DNA from 2 places in the Virgibacillus byunsanensis genome. Region 2 is predicted to be linked to the other one. Evidence: riboswitches for the same ligand, from Rfam matches in the RefSeq annotation. Region 2 holds a riboswitch; the other holds the start of a gene.

Region 1 (6,271 bases), on a different contig from region 2:
CGATTGTTAAAATTATCTATTTTTCAGAAAGCTGATCATTAGAAAAGAGGTCATCATGAATGAAAGAAACATGGTATTTTATTGACTCAGGTTATTGTACCCCCGCCTTTAATATGGCTATGGATGAAATCCTGCTTGATTGGCATAGTGAAGGAAAAATACCGCCAGTCTTACGATTTTACGGATGGAAACCCGCCGGTATTTCCGTCGGTTATTTCCAAAAAGTAAGTGGAAAGATTGATGTTAAAAGCGTCGAAAAGCACGGAATTGAACTTGTACGTCGACAGACGGGTGGTCGCGCCGTTCTCCATGACCAAGAGCTTACATACAGTGTGCTCGTTTCTGAGGATCATCCAAGAATGCCAAGTTCAATTAAAGAAGCTTATATGGTTATTTCGAAAGGCTTGCTAGAAGGGTTTAATGAACTTGGAATTCATGCAGATTTTTCAATTCCAAAAGGAAAACAGACGAACGACTCGGCTGTCTGCTTTGAAGAACCTTCCTGGTATGAGTTAGTTATTGAGGGTAAAAAAGCTGCAGGTAGCGCTCAAACTCGAAAAAAAGGCATTATCCTCCAGCACGGTTCTGTTCCGTTGGATGTGGATGAAATAAAATTATTTGATTTGTTTATCTACCCAAATGAGCGGGTCAAAGAGCGGACCAGACGAGCTTTTGGTGACAAAGCAGTCACGATTAACAGAGTGTCAAAACAGCCGTATACCTTTGATGATGTAAAAACCGCTTTCAAAAAAGGATTTGAAAGAGGATTGAATATTGAATTGGAACCGTTCAGACTCTCAGAGGAACAAATGTCAGAAGTAACTGATTTAGCAGAAACCAAGTACAGAAACGCAAAATGGAACTATTCTCGATAATTAAAGGAGTTTTGTGCAGATGGCTAAAAATTATGAGCACGTAAGGAAACCCGAATGGTTGAAAGTAAAACTTAATACAAATAAGTCCTACAACCGTTTGAAAAAATTAATGCGAGAAAAAAACTTAAACACAGTTTGTGAAGAAGCAAAATGTCCAAACATTCATGAATGTTGGAGTGAACGTAAAACAGCAACATTTATGATTCTTGGGGATACATGTACACGTGGCTGTCGCTTTTGCGCTGTTAAAACCGGACTACCAAACGAACTTGACTGGGGCGAGCCAGAACGTGTAGCGGAATCCGTAGAAATTATGGAATTGAAGCACGCCGTGGTGACTGCTGTGGCACGGGATGATTTAAAAGATGGGGGAGCTGGAGTATTTGCTGAAACAGTAAGGGCTATCCGTCGGAAAATGCCAGGTACAACAGTAGAAATCCTTCCTTCTGATATGAAAGGCGATTACGAAAGTCTGCATACACTAATGGACAGCGGACCGGATATTTTTAACCACAATGTGGAAACCGTCCGTCGCCTGACAAAAAAAGTACGTGCAATCGCCATGTATGATCGTTCACTACAATTACTCGAGCGTGTCAAAGAAATAGCACCAAATACGCCAACAAAATCAAGTATCATGGTTGGTCTTGGAGAGACAAAAGAAGAAATTATTGAAACAATGGATGATTTAAGGGCTCATCATGTTGACATTATGTCGATTGGTCAGTATCTGCAGCCAACAAAAAAACATCTGAATGTCGAACGTTATTATCACCCGGATGAATTTGCTGAACTAAAAGAAATTGCCTTATCTAAAGGCTTCACACATTGTGAATCAGGCCCGATGGTCCGCTCTTCATACCATGCTGATGAACAGGTAAATGCCACTTCCGCCCAGCGCCGGATCAAATATATGAAAGGATATGAATCCCAGGGTGATAAATTAGGGAGTTTTGATTTTTAATTCACCGCAGTTGACTGAAAATGTAGATAGGTGTATATTATGGTTTAAGTTAAAATTTAATATCAATACTTTCTTATCCAGAGAGGTGGAGGGACTGGCCCCATGAAACCTCGGCAGCAGGCTTTTTAAGTACTGTGCTAATTCCAGCAAGCGTATGCTTGGGAGATAAGAAGAGTGGACATTGCTTAGTTACCCCTCTTCTTTTCCAATGAAGAGGGGTTTTTGATTTTACACAAAACTAATATTTGATAATGGCTATCAGGAAACTGGTAAACTCTTCTTTATACAAGCAGTGGTTTTACATTTTGAAAGATAATTTCAAGCAAGGTACAAAGAATTTAAGAGGGAGGAAAATTGTATGAAACGCAGTTTGGAAGAAAGACTAAAAGACGGAACAGTTATTGCAGGAGAAGGTTATTTATTTGAATTAGAACGCAGGGGGTATTTGCAAGCAGGTACTTTTGTACCAGAGGTAGCATTGGATAATCCCGAAGCACTTAAACAAACGTATCGTGATTACATGAATGCAGGATCAGATGTGGTACTGGCTTTTACATACAATGCCCACAGAGAAAAAATGCGTATCATTGGTAAGGAGGAATTGTTAGAACCGTTGAACAGAAACGCGATACGATTAGCAAAAGAAGTCGCGAAGGAACATCCCATTGAAGAGGCATTGGTAGCAGGCAATATATCCAACACGAATATTTTTGATCCGGAAGATTCTGAATCAAAAGAGAAAGTTAGAAATATGTTTTCTGAAATGGTGGGATGGTGCAAGGAAGAAGGCGTCGATTATATTAATGGCGAAACGTTTTATTACCATGAAGAAGCAGTAATAGCATTGGAAGAAATTCAAAATCAAGGATTGCCAGCTGTAATCACTTTAGGTTTAATGGGAGAAAATGTTTTAAGAGATGGGCACACGGTAGAGGAATCGTGTAAAATACTTTCCGAAAAAGGCGCGTTGGTTGTGGGAATGAATTGTTTTCGCGGTCCCGATACGATGCAGCCATACCTTGCTGAGATACGCAACCATGTGGATGGTTATGTAGGTGGGTTGCCTGTTCCATATCGCACAACAGAAGAGAGTCCAACATTTTTTAACTTGCCTGATGGCGGATGCAGTTGTCATTTGCCTCTAGAAACCACTTTTCCGACTTCTTTAGACCCGCTTTATCATAATCGTTATGAGTTAGCTGAGTGGGCAAAGGAAGCCAAAGACATTGGAATAAACTATATTGGATTGTGTTGTGGGGCATCGCCAGCGATGCTACGGGCGGTTGCAGAAGCTACGGGCATTAAAACGATAAACTCCAAATATTCTCCTGACATGGAAAAACACTTTTTGTTTGGAAAAGACAAAACACTGAAAGAACATAACGTGAACTATCGGTTAAAAGCATGATCAACAAGTACAATAGTAATAACAGAATGCTGGGGTGTTCACACTGGGATTCTGTTAATTAGGTCATTGAATAAAGACAAATAAATTGTATAGGTACTTATCCAATTTTTACTACTTATGGTTAACCAGATTTTGAATTTAAGCCAAGTGATGGAACAGTATCTTTATCTGAAAATAGGGAAACCTATCCACACGCCTTCAGCTCATTTCCCGAAGACTTAGAAGGGAAAATTTTGTACTGGTTTGACCAAATAGATGTTATTGGTTTTTATAAGGATCGTTGGAAGAAGGATATAAAGGTATATAGATAGTTTTAAGGAGATTCATAAATTCCAGGTGTCTGTCACCACCCGGGTTTTGAGAATTCGGATAATGGTACGAAAGATGAACATTATGAAGAAGAAAAAATGACAGAAGAGGATATAAGAAATGAGCTATTAAATAATAACTTTGGAAATAATAAATAATAGAAATGAGGGCGAAACGAATTATTATTCGTATTAGGTGTAAGCTTAATAACCATCAATTTATATGTTAAGTTGGTGGTTATTTTTGTTGGTATATTATTGTTTTGGTTAAAGAACTATTATAGAGTGATTTGAGCCTCAAAAAGGAGTTTAATGGTAATGACTGTATGGTCAGTAGCCTCTTCTATAATATTCCATCACTTAGTCTCTATTTTCTATTTTACACCATTGTGAGACATCACTTTATATAAATAAAGCTATATTGAGTGTGCATTTGTGTCGTTACTTTATTGCTGCATAACTTAAAAGTTTTCGGCAATCGTTCTAAGAATAGCAATAATACCGGGTTAATCAGTATCTTAACTTAATTCCATAAATACTAATGACTACTTTTTCCCCAGGTAGGAAAGGTTAAAACAAAGTATAGCCCGTTATTACTACTATCCAAATTTAAAATTGTGTACTTTTGAGATCGCAATTAAAATAATTTTGCATTCCCCCCCCCAAATTTTAAACAAGCTTACGTATAGATAAGTGAATAGAGAGAAAGGCAAAATCATTGAAAAATGATGACGCAAAGCTAAAGGGGCTAAGGATTTTTCTATGTCAGCCAGCTACCGTCGAACCAATGCTATAAACCTCTCTCTTAATAAAAGTCATAAGAAAGTGGATGGAGGTGATAGATTGATAAATAGGACACGCATAATTCTATTATTTTTTGTTGTTTCATTCTTATTAGTAGCTTGCCAAAATGATGGAAATGAAGGCACAGAGCCAAATGATAAAATTAACAACGAGCAAAAGCAAGAAGTACAGAATTACTTATATGAAAGCAAAACAGTTAAGGTTATCCAAACGCCAGGTTGGCAACTCCAAGACAACTCCAGTAAAGACAAAGACAATATTATGTTTCAAAATGAGAATGTGAAAGCCATTTTGACGTCTGTTTCGCATGAAAAGTCATTAGATGAGATCAAAAGTGAATTGAAAGCATCTTTTGGAAATAGCGATGCAATTGAGGAGGATGAGCAATATCTTTCCTTAAAATCGAATCGAAAAGAAAGCATTCGAACTGATATTTATTTAAATAGTGGAGAAGAACAAACTGGAATTTTAATTTTTATGACCCCCCATGAAGGGTATGAAATAAACCAAGAACTGATAAAGGAATTTAAACAAAGTGTACAATTCTTTTAAGAAAAAGGTGGAATAACAATGAAAACGATTATATCTAGTGTTACACTTAGTCTACTTTTATTATTTGCAGGAAACGTTTATGCAGCTGAGGATGAATCAGTTGTTGATCCGAATTCAGACCTCTATGATACTTCTCGTGTAATAGAGGAAGCAGAATATGAGTTAACTGAAGAAAATAGTGAAAAAGCACTTCTTCAAGATGAATATGCGGATGATCGAATAAATGAAGCGGAATTGTCTCTTGAAGAAGGCAATGAAGAAAAGGCAGAAGAGTTACTAGAAGATTATGAAGAGCATTTGAAACAGAGTGAAGAGGATCTGGAAACAGCACAAGAAGCTGGAGAAGACACATCCGCAGTTGAAGAATCTGTAGTTAAAAATAGTCAAAAACGTTCAGAAAACCTAAAAGCACTTCTCGAGCGTGAAGACCTTCCAGAAGAAGCAAAGGCTGGCATTGCGAAAGCATTAGAGAATCAACAAAAGGCCGAGCAAAAATTCTTAGCAGCCCTTAAAAAGTCTGAAGAAGTACAAGCAAAAGCTGAAGAGAAGCAAGAAGAGGCACAAGCAAAAGCTAAAGAAAAACAAGAAAAGGCACAAGTAAAAGCTGAAGAAAAACGAGAAGAGGCACAAGCAAAAGCTGAAGAAAAACAAGAAGAGGTACAAGTAAAAGCTGAAGAAAAACAAGAAAAGGCACAAGTAAAAGCTGAAGAAAAACAAGAAGAGGCACAAGCAAAAGCTAAAGAAAAACAAAAGGCACAAGTTGAAGCTGAAGAGAAGCAAGGAGAAACGCGAGCAGAAGTTAAAGAGAAACAGGAAAAAACATCAGGCAGACCATAACAATTAGAAAAGAAACTATAAAGGATAGTAATCCATATTAAAAATGGTTGCTATCCTTTATTAAAGACGATATGCCTCCGATATATAATAGAGAACTTTTGATTCTCAAGAGTTCTATAAAGGGGGGACATCATGGAAAGTTCGAAACTAAACGAAACTCTGATAGAAATAAAAAAGGGTAATGATTTAGAACGAGAAAGATTAATTCGGCATTATAAACCATATATAATTAACGTTGTTGGACATATTTGTAAACGATATGTGACATGGAGTAGTGATGAGACCAGTATTGGACTGATTGCTTTTAACCGTGCAATAGACACATTTGAGTACGACAAAGGTCGAATCTTTCTGAACTATGCATATCTATTAGTTCAACGAGATCTAATTGACTATTTTCGAAAACAAAAGCGTCATTTGTACACTATTTCAAACGACGATCATTCAGAACATGATCAAGCTGAAATGAAAGCATCGCTAGAGTCGTACCAACAATCGATCAACACTTCAGCCCTCGTGGAAG
Region 2 (6,271 bases):
TTCACCATCAAGGTGTACACTACCTTGTGTGATTTCGAATTTTGGATGTCCCATGACTGCAGAAGCGAGTGTTGATTTTCCGGTACCATTTGGTCCCATAACTGCATGGAATTCTCCACCTTTTATCGTAAGGTTTACACCTTTTAATATTTCGTTACCTTCAATTGATACATGAAGATTTTTAATTTCTAGTGTTGATCCTGCCATGTAAATACCTCCAATTACTATTATAGTTCATTATTTTCAAATGAATTTTAAATCCATTCTCAATTTATTCTCATTATAATCTTAAAGCATTTCGAATCTATAATCAACTCTTTTAAACTAATTGATATCTTTGTTGCTACTGCTTTTTTCTTGTATGTTCAACAGTCTAACTATAGCATAACCTATGTTCTTTCTTATACCTAAATTTATACTCAAAAAGAAAGAACAAAAGCGCAAGCGCCCGTTTAACGACGTATGGGCTGCGCCCGCGCATCGCGGGTGGGTCGACGTTGCCGCACAAAGCGGCGAAGTTAGTCGATCTTCCTTAAAGGAAACATGCCCCTTCATAGGGGTATGCCGACGTTGGGCGCAAAGTCCGTTTTTAGTCGGCCTTCCTTCGCTAAGCGAATCGATGTTGACTTATCGTAAGGAGGATCAGGAAGCCCACTAGTCGTTGGGCCGCTGGAGCTGGACGTGGCTTAAGCAGTAAATAAATTATTTACAGGCTCCTATTTTTATAATTTCCTAGACAACAAAAAAAGCTGGTGCTTTAATAGCAGCACCAGCATCTGTTTTCTCTATTTATGGATTTGTTTATCAAATTGAGCAACCATCTTTTGGCAGTCACGATATTCTTGTTGTCTTCTCATTTCAACCGTAATTCGATTTTCTAACTTACGTCCATACTCCTCGAAGCTCATACCGTGTGATTGTTGCATTGCTTTCTCCATCTCTGGAGTGTAGTTCATTTGTATTCCACTAAAAATAGTGAATCATCCTTTCGGTTTTTTAACACATTTATAATGCTAACATAAGGACAATTCCCAATACAAAACGGATATAAACGCTTAAATAAGACTGCATTTGCATATAAATGACTGAAGTTTACATATTAAACACTTCTTAATAACATTCAACGTATTGCTCGCATATACTATGGAATGCTAAAAATTCAGCTAAAAGTCCTATTCACCACTTACTGGTACAACAGCACCTTCATATTCTTTTAGTATAAAGTCCTGAATTTCTTCCGATTGCAGAACTTCTACAAGTGTATTTAATGCTTCATTATCTTTATCTTCTGTTTTAACAGCGATAACATTTACATACTGAGATTCCTTACCCTCAATAAAAATAGCATCATCTACAGGATTTAATTCAGCACCAATAGCGTAGTTTGTGTTAATGACAACGAGTGTATTTTCTTCTGTCTCATATAACTCCGGTAACATCGCTGGATCATAATCAGGTGAGAATTGTAAGTTCTTTGGATTCTCAACTATATCTTCCACAGTTGCTGTTTCTCTTTCTACATTTTCATCAAGTTTAATTAGGCCTTTATCTTCAAACAATGCTAAAATACGACCGTGATCAGGTACTGAATTGCTTAAAAGTACCTCTGTGTCATCTGGAATTTCATCAATGCCTGCAATAGACTGAGAATAAACACCTATTGGTTCAATATGGATACCATCAATATAATCTAAATCATAACCAGTATCATTAATGGTTTGTTCTAAATATGGAATATGTTGAAAATAGTTGGCATCTAGTTCTCCACTAGCTAAGTCATCATTTGGCAACACATAATCTTCATACGGTTCAATTTCGAGTGTAACACCCTCTTCTTCAAGAATAGGCTTTGCCTCTTCAAGTATTTCCGCATGTGGTACACTAGAAGCACCTACTGTGATAGTATTCTCATCACCTGAAGAATCATTTCCTCCACATGCTGCTAGTACTAGAATAAATAATACTGAAACAAATGCTAAAATCTTTTTCATGTTAAAAACTCCCCTTGTTTTTTATAATTTTAAAAATTGGTTTTAACCCATTCTTATCCACATTATCTTTTGTCCAATTTAGAAGAAATATAATCTCCAATAAACTGAAAAATAAACACGATAATTACAATAACGATGGAACAGATAAATACAATATCAAAATCCCGACGCTGAAAACCAGAGTAATATGCATAACTTCCTAAACCTCCAGCACCAATCGCCCCTGCCATAGCTGTATAGCCAATTAAGGCTATTGCTGTAACGGTAATTCCCGAAACTAGTGCTGGCATTGATTCGGGTAATAATACTTTAAAAATAATCGTGCGTGTTTTTGCTCCCATTGACGTTGCAGCCTCAACTACACCTTTATCAATTTCTTTTAATGCAATCTCAACTAACCTCCCGTAAAACGGTGCAGCACCAATAATAAGAGCTGGTAGAGCCGCGTTGGGTCCACGAATCGTTCCAATTAAAAAGTTTGTAAACGGGAATAACAGTAAGATTAGAATAATGAATGGAATTGCGCGAAACACATTTACAAATGTTGCAACGATAAAGTTGAGAATTTTATTTTGCCAAATCCCCCCCTTCATTGTTAAATACAAGAGTAAACCAAGTGCAATCCCTAAGATAAAAGTACCTACAATTGCTATGATCGTCATATAAAACGTTTCAAACGTAGCTGTCCACAAATCGTCTGTATTGAGATTAGGAAATAGTTCCATCAACATCACGAACCACCTCCAATTCCACTGAGGTCTCATTCGTAATAAATTCTACTGCTTTATCAATCTCATTCGACTCTCCATCAACTTGTACAAACAAAGTACCATAAGCCCCTGCCTGTGTTTGTGTGATTTTCCCTTGGAGAATATTTATCTCAATCGCAAACTTTTTAGCAACTTGACTAATGAGAGCCTGATTTGTTGTTTCACCTACAAAATGGAGACGAATAAGCTTTCCTCGCTCATAAATATCAATTAAGTATGCCACACCATCATCTTCCTCATTCGTCCCCATAACCTGTTCCACAAATCTTTTTGTTACAACTTGTTTTGGTCGTAAGAAAACATCAAGAACATCACCTTGTTCTACAACCTTTCCTTCTTCCATTACAGCCACCTGATTGCAAATTTTTCGGATCACATGCATTTCATGTGTAATAAGGATGATCGTCAAGCCTAACTTTTCATTAATATCCACAAGCAAATCCAGAATCGAATTTGTCGTTTCGGGGTCAAGTGCTGAAGTTGCTTCATCACAAAGTAATACTTTTGGATTATTTGCTAATGCACGGGCAATTCCAACCCTTTGCTTTTGTCCGCCACTTAACTGGGATGGATACGCATTCTCTCTTCCACCTAACCCCACTAGGTCAATTAACTGTTGAACACGTTCCTCGCGTTTAGATCTTGAGACACCTGCAATCTCTAAGGGAAATGCAATATTATCTTTTACGGTTCTGGACCAAAGTAAATTGAAATGTTGAAAAATCATGCCTATTTCTTGACGTGCTATGCGCAGTTGGTTCGAATTCATGGCAGTAATTTCTTGCTCATCAATTACGATTTTTCCTGCTGATGGTTCTTCTAATCGGTTTAACAACCTGACAAACGTACTTTTACCCGCTCCACTATAGCCGATCACTCCAAATATCTCACCTTCATTTATATCAAGGGTTAAATCATCTACAGCTGTAATTTTATTTTTATTTGATGTGAAAAATTTACTTAAACCCTCAATTGATATCACGCGTATCCCACCTTCATACACTATTGTTTCCAACTAACTAAAAAAAACGCCTTTCTGTAAGAGAACAGAAAGACGTAATTATATGTAGTCTTTACGTTCTCTCATCTGTCAAAGCAACGCTTTGCAGGAATTGGCACCTTTCAAACAAAAATCGTTTGAGGTTGCCGCGGGTTCATAGGGCCAGCCCCTCCACCGCTCAAGATAAGAGATAAAAAATATTTAATTAAAAATCGATAAAATAAATAGTAGCACGGACAATTTTATCTGTCAAGAACAAAAGCGCAAGCGCCCGTTTAGCGACGTATGGGCTGGACTTATCCGCATGAGATAAAGGAAACACGAAGAGAGGTAGCGAATCGATGTTGACTTATCGTAAGAAGGATCAGGAAGCCTACTAGCCGTTGGGCGCTGAAGCTGGACACGGCTAACATAGTTAATAAATTATTCACAGGTCCAACTTATATACACTCCAAAACAACAGAAATTAATTGTTTATAAATAACTCCGGTTTATATTTCATTAAATAGCTATAAATATTTGGTATTGACTTAAAGGCATAAATCTTTTCTTTGATCTGATTATCTTCCTTAATTAATAAGCATGGTACACTTTCAACTTGGTTGTTTTGCATAAAATCTGGGTGCAAGGAAGCATTCATCTCATAAAAAATATTTTCCCCATGTACTGATTCAATTTTATCCAGCATTGATTTTGCTAAGCTGCATGTACCACAAAATGGTGTATAGACATATAATAAATAATTACTCTTTTCTTTTTTTTGATCTGTAATCTGTTGCAAAAATACCACCCTAAATTAAAAATATCGGATTAACTTCTATGCTTTTACTTACCAAAGCAGTCGCAAGAATGTGTTCAGGAGTTGTTGCTACTTCACGATATTCACTGCTTATATATATATGCTCAGCATGTGGAAGTTCTCTAGTTAATTGTTTACGCAATTTAATCCCTGAGCTATCCTCATCAACGAATACAAACACATCTTTATTATCTAAATCATACAAATCCAACAGCTCGTCAAAACGTTCAACACCAAGCGTGCCATTTGTACAGATAATCTCAATATCTTCTGTTACTATTTTTTCGATCTGCTTTTTATCAGTTAATCCTTCGACAATGATAACTTTTTCTAAATCATTTGTCACCATATCATAGCTCTCCCTATCAGAAAAAACTTACTTTACATAACAAGCAACGTTTAACGAATTATACTCTTTTCTAAATGGCAAATCTAATATAACACACCAATTAGACCCTTTTTTAGTTTATGCAATAACAGCTTTTCTATATCTTACATATTTAAAATTAAATTTACCATTTGCTCATTAATCAGTAAGAAGGCCGACTTACAGGGTGTAAGTCAGCCTTCTTATTTGTTCATTCATGTATTAGTCTTCTTCAATAACTTCTTGATATTGTTCAGCAGACAATAATTCATCAAGTTCTGATTCATTAGATGGCTCCACAACAACCATCCATGCTTTTTCATATGGAGATTCATTTACAAATTCAGGGCTGTCCTCTAACTCTTCGTTCGTTTCTACAATTTTGCCGCTAATTGGAGCATACAATTCAGAAACTGTTTTCACTGATTCTACACTTCCGAAAGGCTCATCTACCTCAATTTCGTCTCCCACTTCTGGAAGCTCAACAAATACAATATCCCCTAACTCAGATTGTGCAAAATCTGTAATGCCAATTTGTACTTTACCGTCTTCTTTTTTTACCCATTCATGTTCTTCTGAATATAATAAATCTTTTGGTAAACTCATTGAAATCCCTCCGTTAATTAATTGCATTATTACTATACTAGGTATATATACTTTTTTCTAGTATTTTAGCTTAATTTCTTATCCCCATATTTCGTCAAACGTTTCTTCTTTAAAACCAACCGTTACTATTTGACCATCAGTTACAATTGGCCGTTTCACTAACATGCCATCAGAGGCTAGAATTTCAGCCATCTCCTCTGTATTTGCATCTCTTATTTTATCCTTAATGTTTAATTCACGATATTTCTTTCCACTCGTATTAAAAAACTTCTTAGCAGGAAGATGACTCTTAGCTATTAATTCTAACAACTCTTCTTTCGTGAGAGAATCCTCTACAATATGTATGCTCTTATAGTCAATATGATGGTCGTCCAGCCATTTTTTAGCTTTTTTGCATGTACCACAATTCGGGTACCAATAAAATTTTAACTCCATCTGCATACCTCCCTAACTCATTTAACAACTACCTTCATTATAACAAAAATAGTATGGTTTTAGTCTATATAGTTGTGAACTTTTACCTGCGCATTAAAAAACCTTAACCCTTCACTGCAAAGTGACTAAGGTTAAGGCTTTTTCTTTGTCTAGGAAATTATAAAAATAGGAGCCTGTAAATAATTTATTTACTGCTTAAGCCACGTCCAGCTCCGACGTACAGGACGTACTAGTGCCGATGACGCCACAGGACAAGGAAAGCTCCCCTGAAAAGCATCGCACGCAGAAAAAGCGCTTTTCTTT

The links. Region 2 has a riboswitch for S-adenosylmethionine ahead of ACFQ3N_RS14835 (methionine ABC transporter ATP-binding protein). Riboswitches for the same ligand answer to the same signal wherever they lie in the genome.
Region 1: another riboswitch for S-adenosylmethionine. It lies ahead of ACFQ3N_RS05310 (homocysteine S-methyltransferase family protein); the one in region 2 lies ahead of ACFQ3N_RS14835 (methionine ABC transporter ATP-binding protein).

The regions. Positions count from the first base shown of each region.
Region 1 covers NZ_JBHTKJ010000012.1:16,763-23,033, reverse strand. The annotation lists gene ACFQ3N_RS05320 (lipoate--protein ligase family protein) at 60-875, shown strand; gene lipA (lipoyl synthase) at 895-1,839, shown strand; SAM riboswitch class I at 1,910-2,011, shown strand; gene ACFQ3N_RS05310 (homocysteine S-methyltransferase family protein) at 2,198-3,247, shown strand; cyclic di-GMP riboswitch class I at 4,254-4,336, shown strand; gene ACFQ3N_RS05305 (hypothetical protein) at 4,399-4,911, shown strand; gene ACFQ3N_RS05300 (DUF5667 domain-containing protein) at 4,930-5,748, shown strand; gene sigI (RNA polymerase sigma-I factor) at 5,881-6,271, shown strand, end outside.
Region 2 covers NZ_JBHTKJ010000043.1:14,865-21,135, forward strand. The annotation lists gene sufC (Fe-S cluster assembly ATPase SufC) at 1-207, opposite strand, end outside; gene ACFQ3N_RS14820 (hypothetical protein) at 786-956, opposite strand; gene ACFQ3N_RS14825 (MetQ/NlpA family ABC transporter substrate-binding protein) at 1,173-1,991, opposite strand; gene ACFQ3N_RS14830 (methionine ABC transporter permease) at 2,054-2,722, opposite strand; gene ACFQ3N_RS14835 (methionine ABC transporter ATP-binding protein) at 2,700-3,743, opposite strand; SAM riboswitch class I at 3,842-3,951, opposite strand; gene ACFQ3N_RS14840 (thioredoxin family protein) at 4,228-4,542, opposite strand; gene ACFQ3N_RS14845 (toprim domain-containing protein) at 4,553-4,909, opposite strand; gene gcvH (glycine cleavage system protein GcvH) at 5,150-5,533, opposite strand; gene ACFQ3N_RS14855 (arsenate reductase family protein) at 5,612-5,968, opposite strand.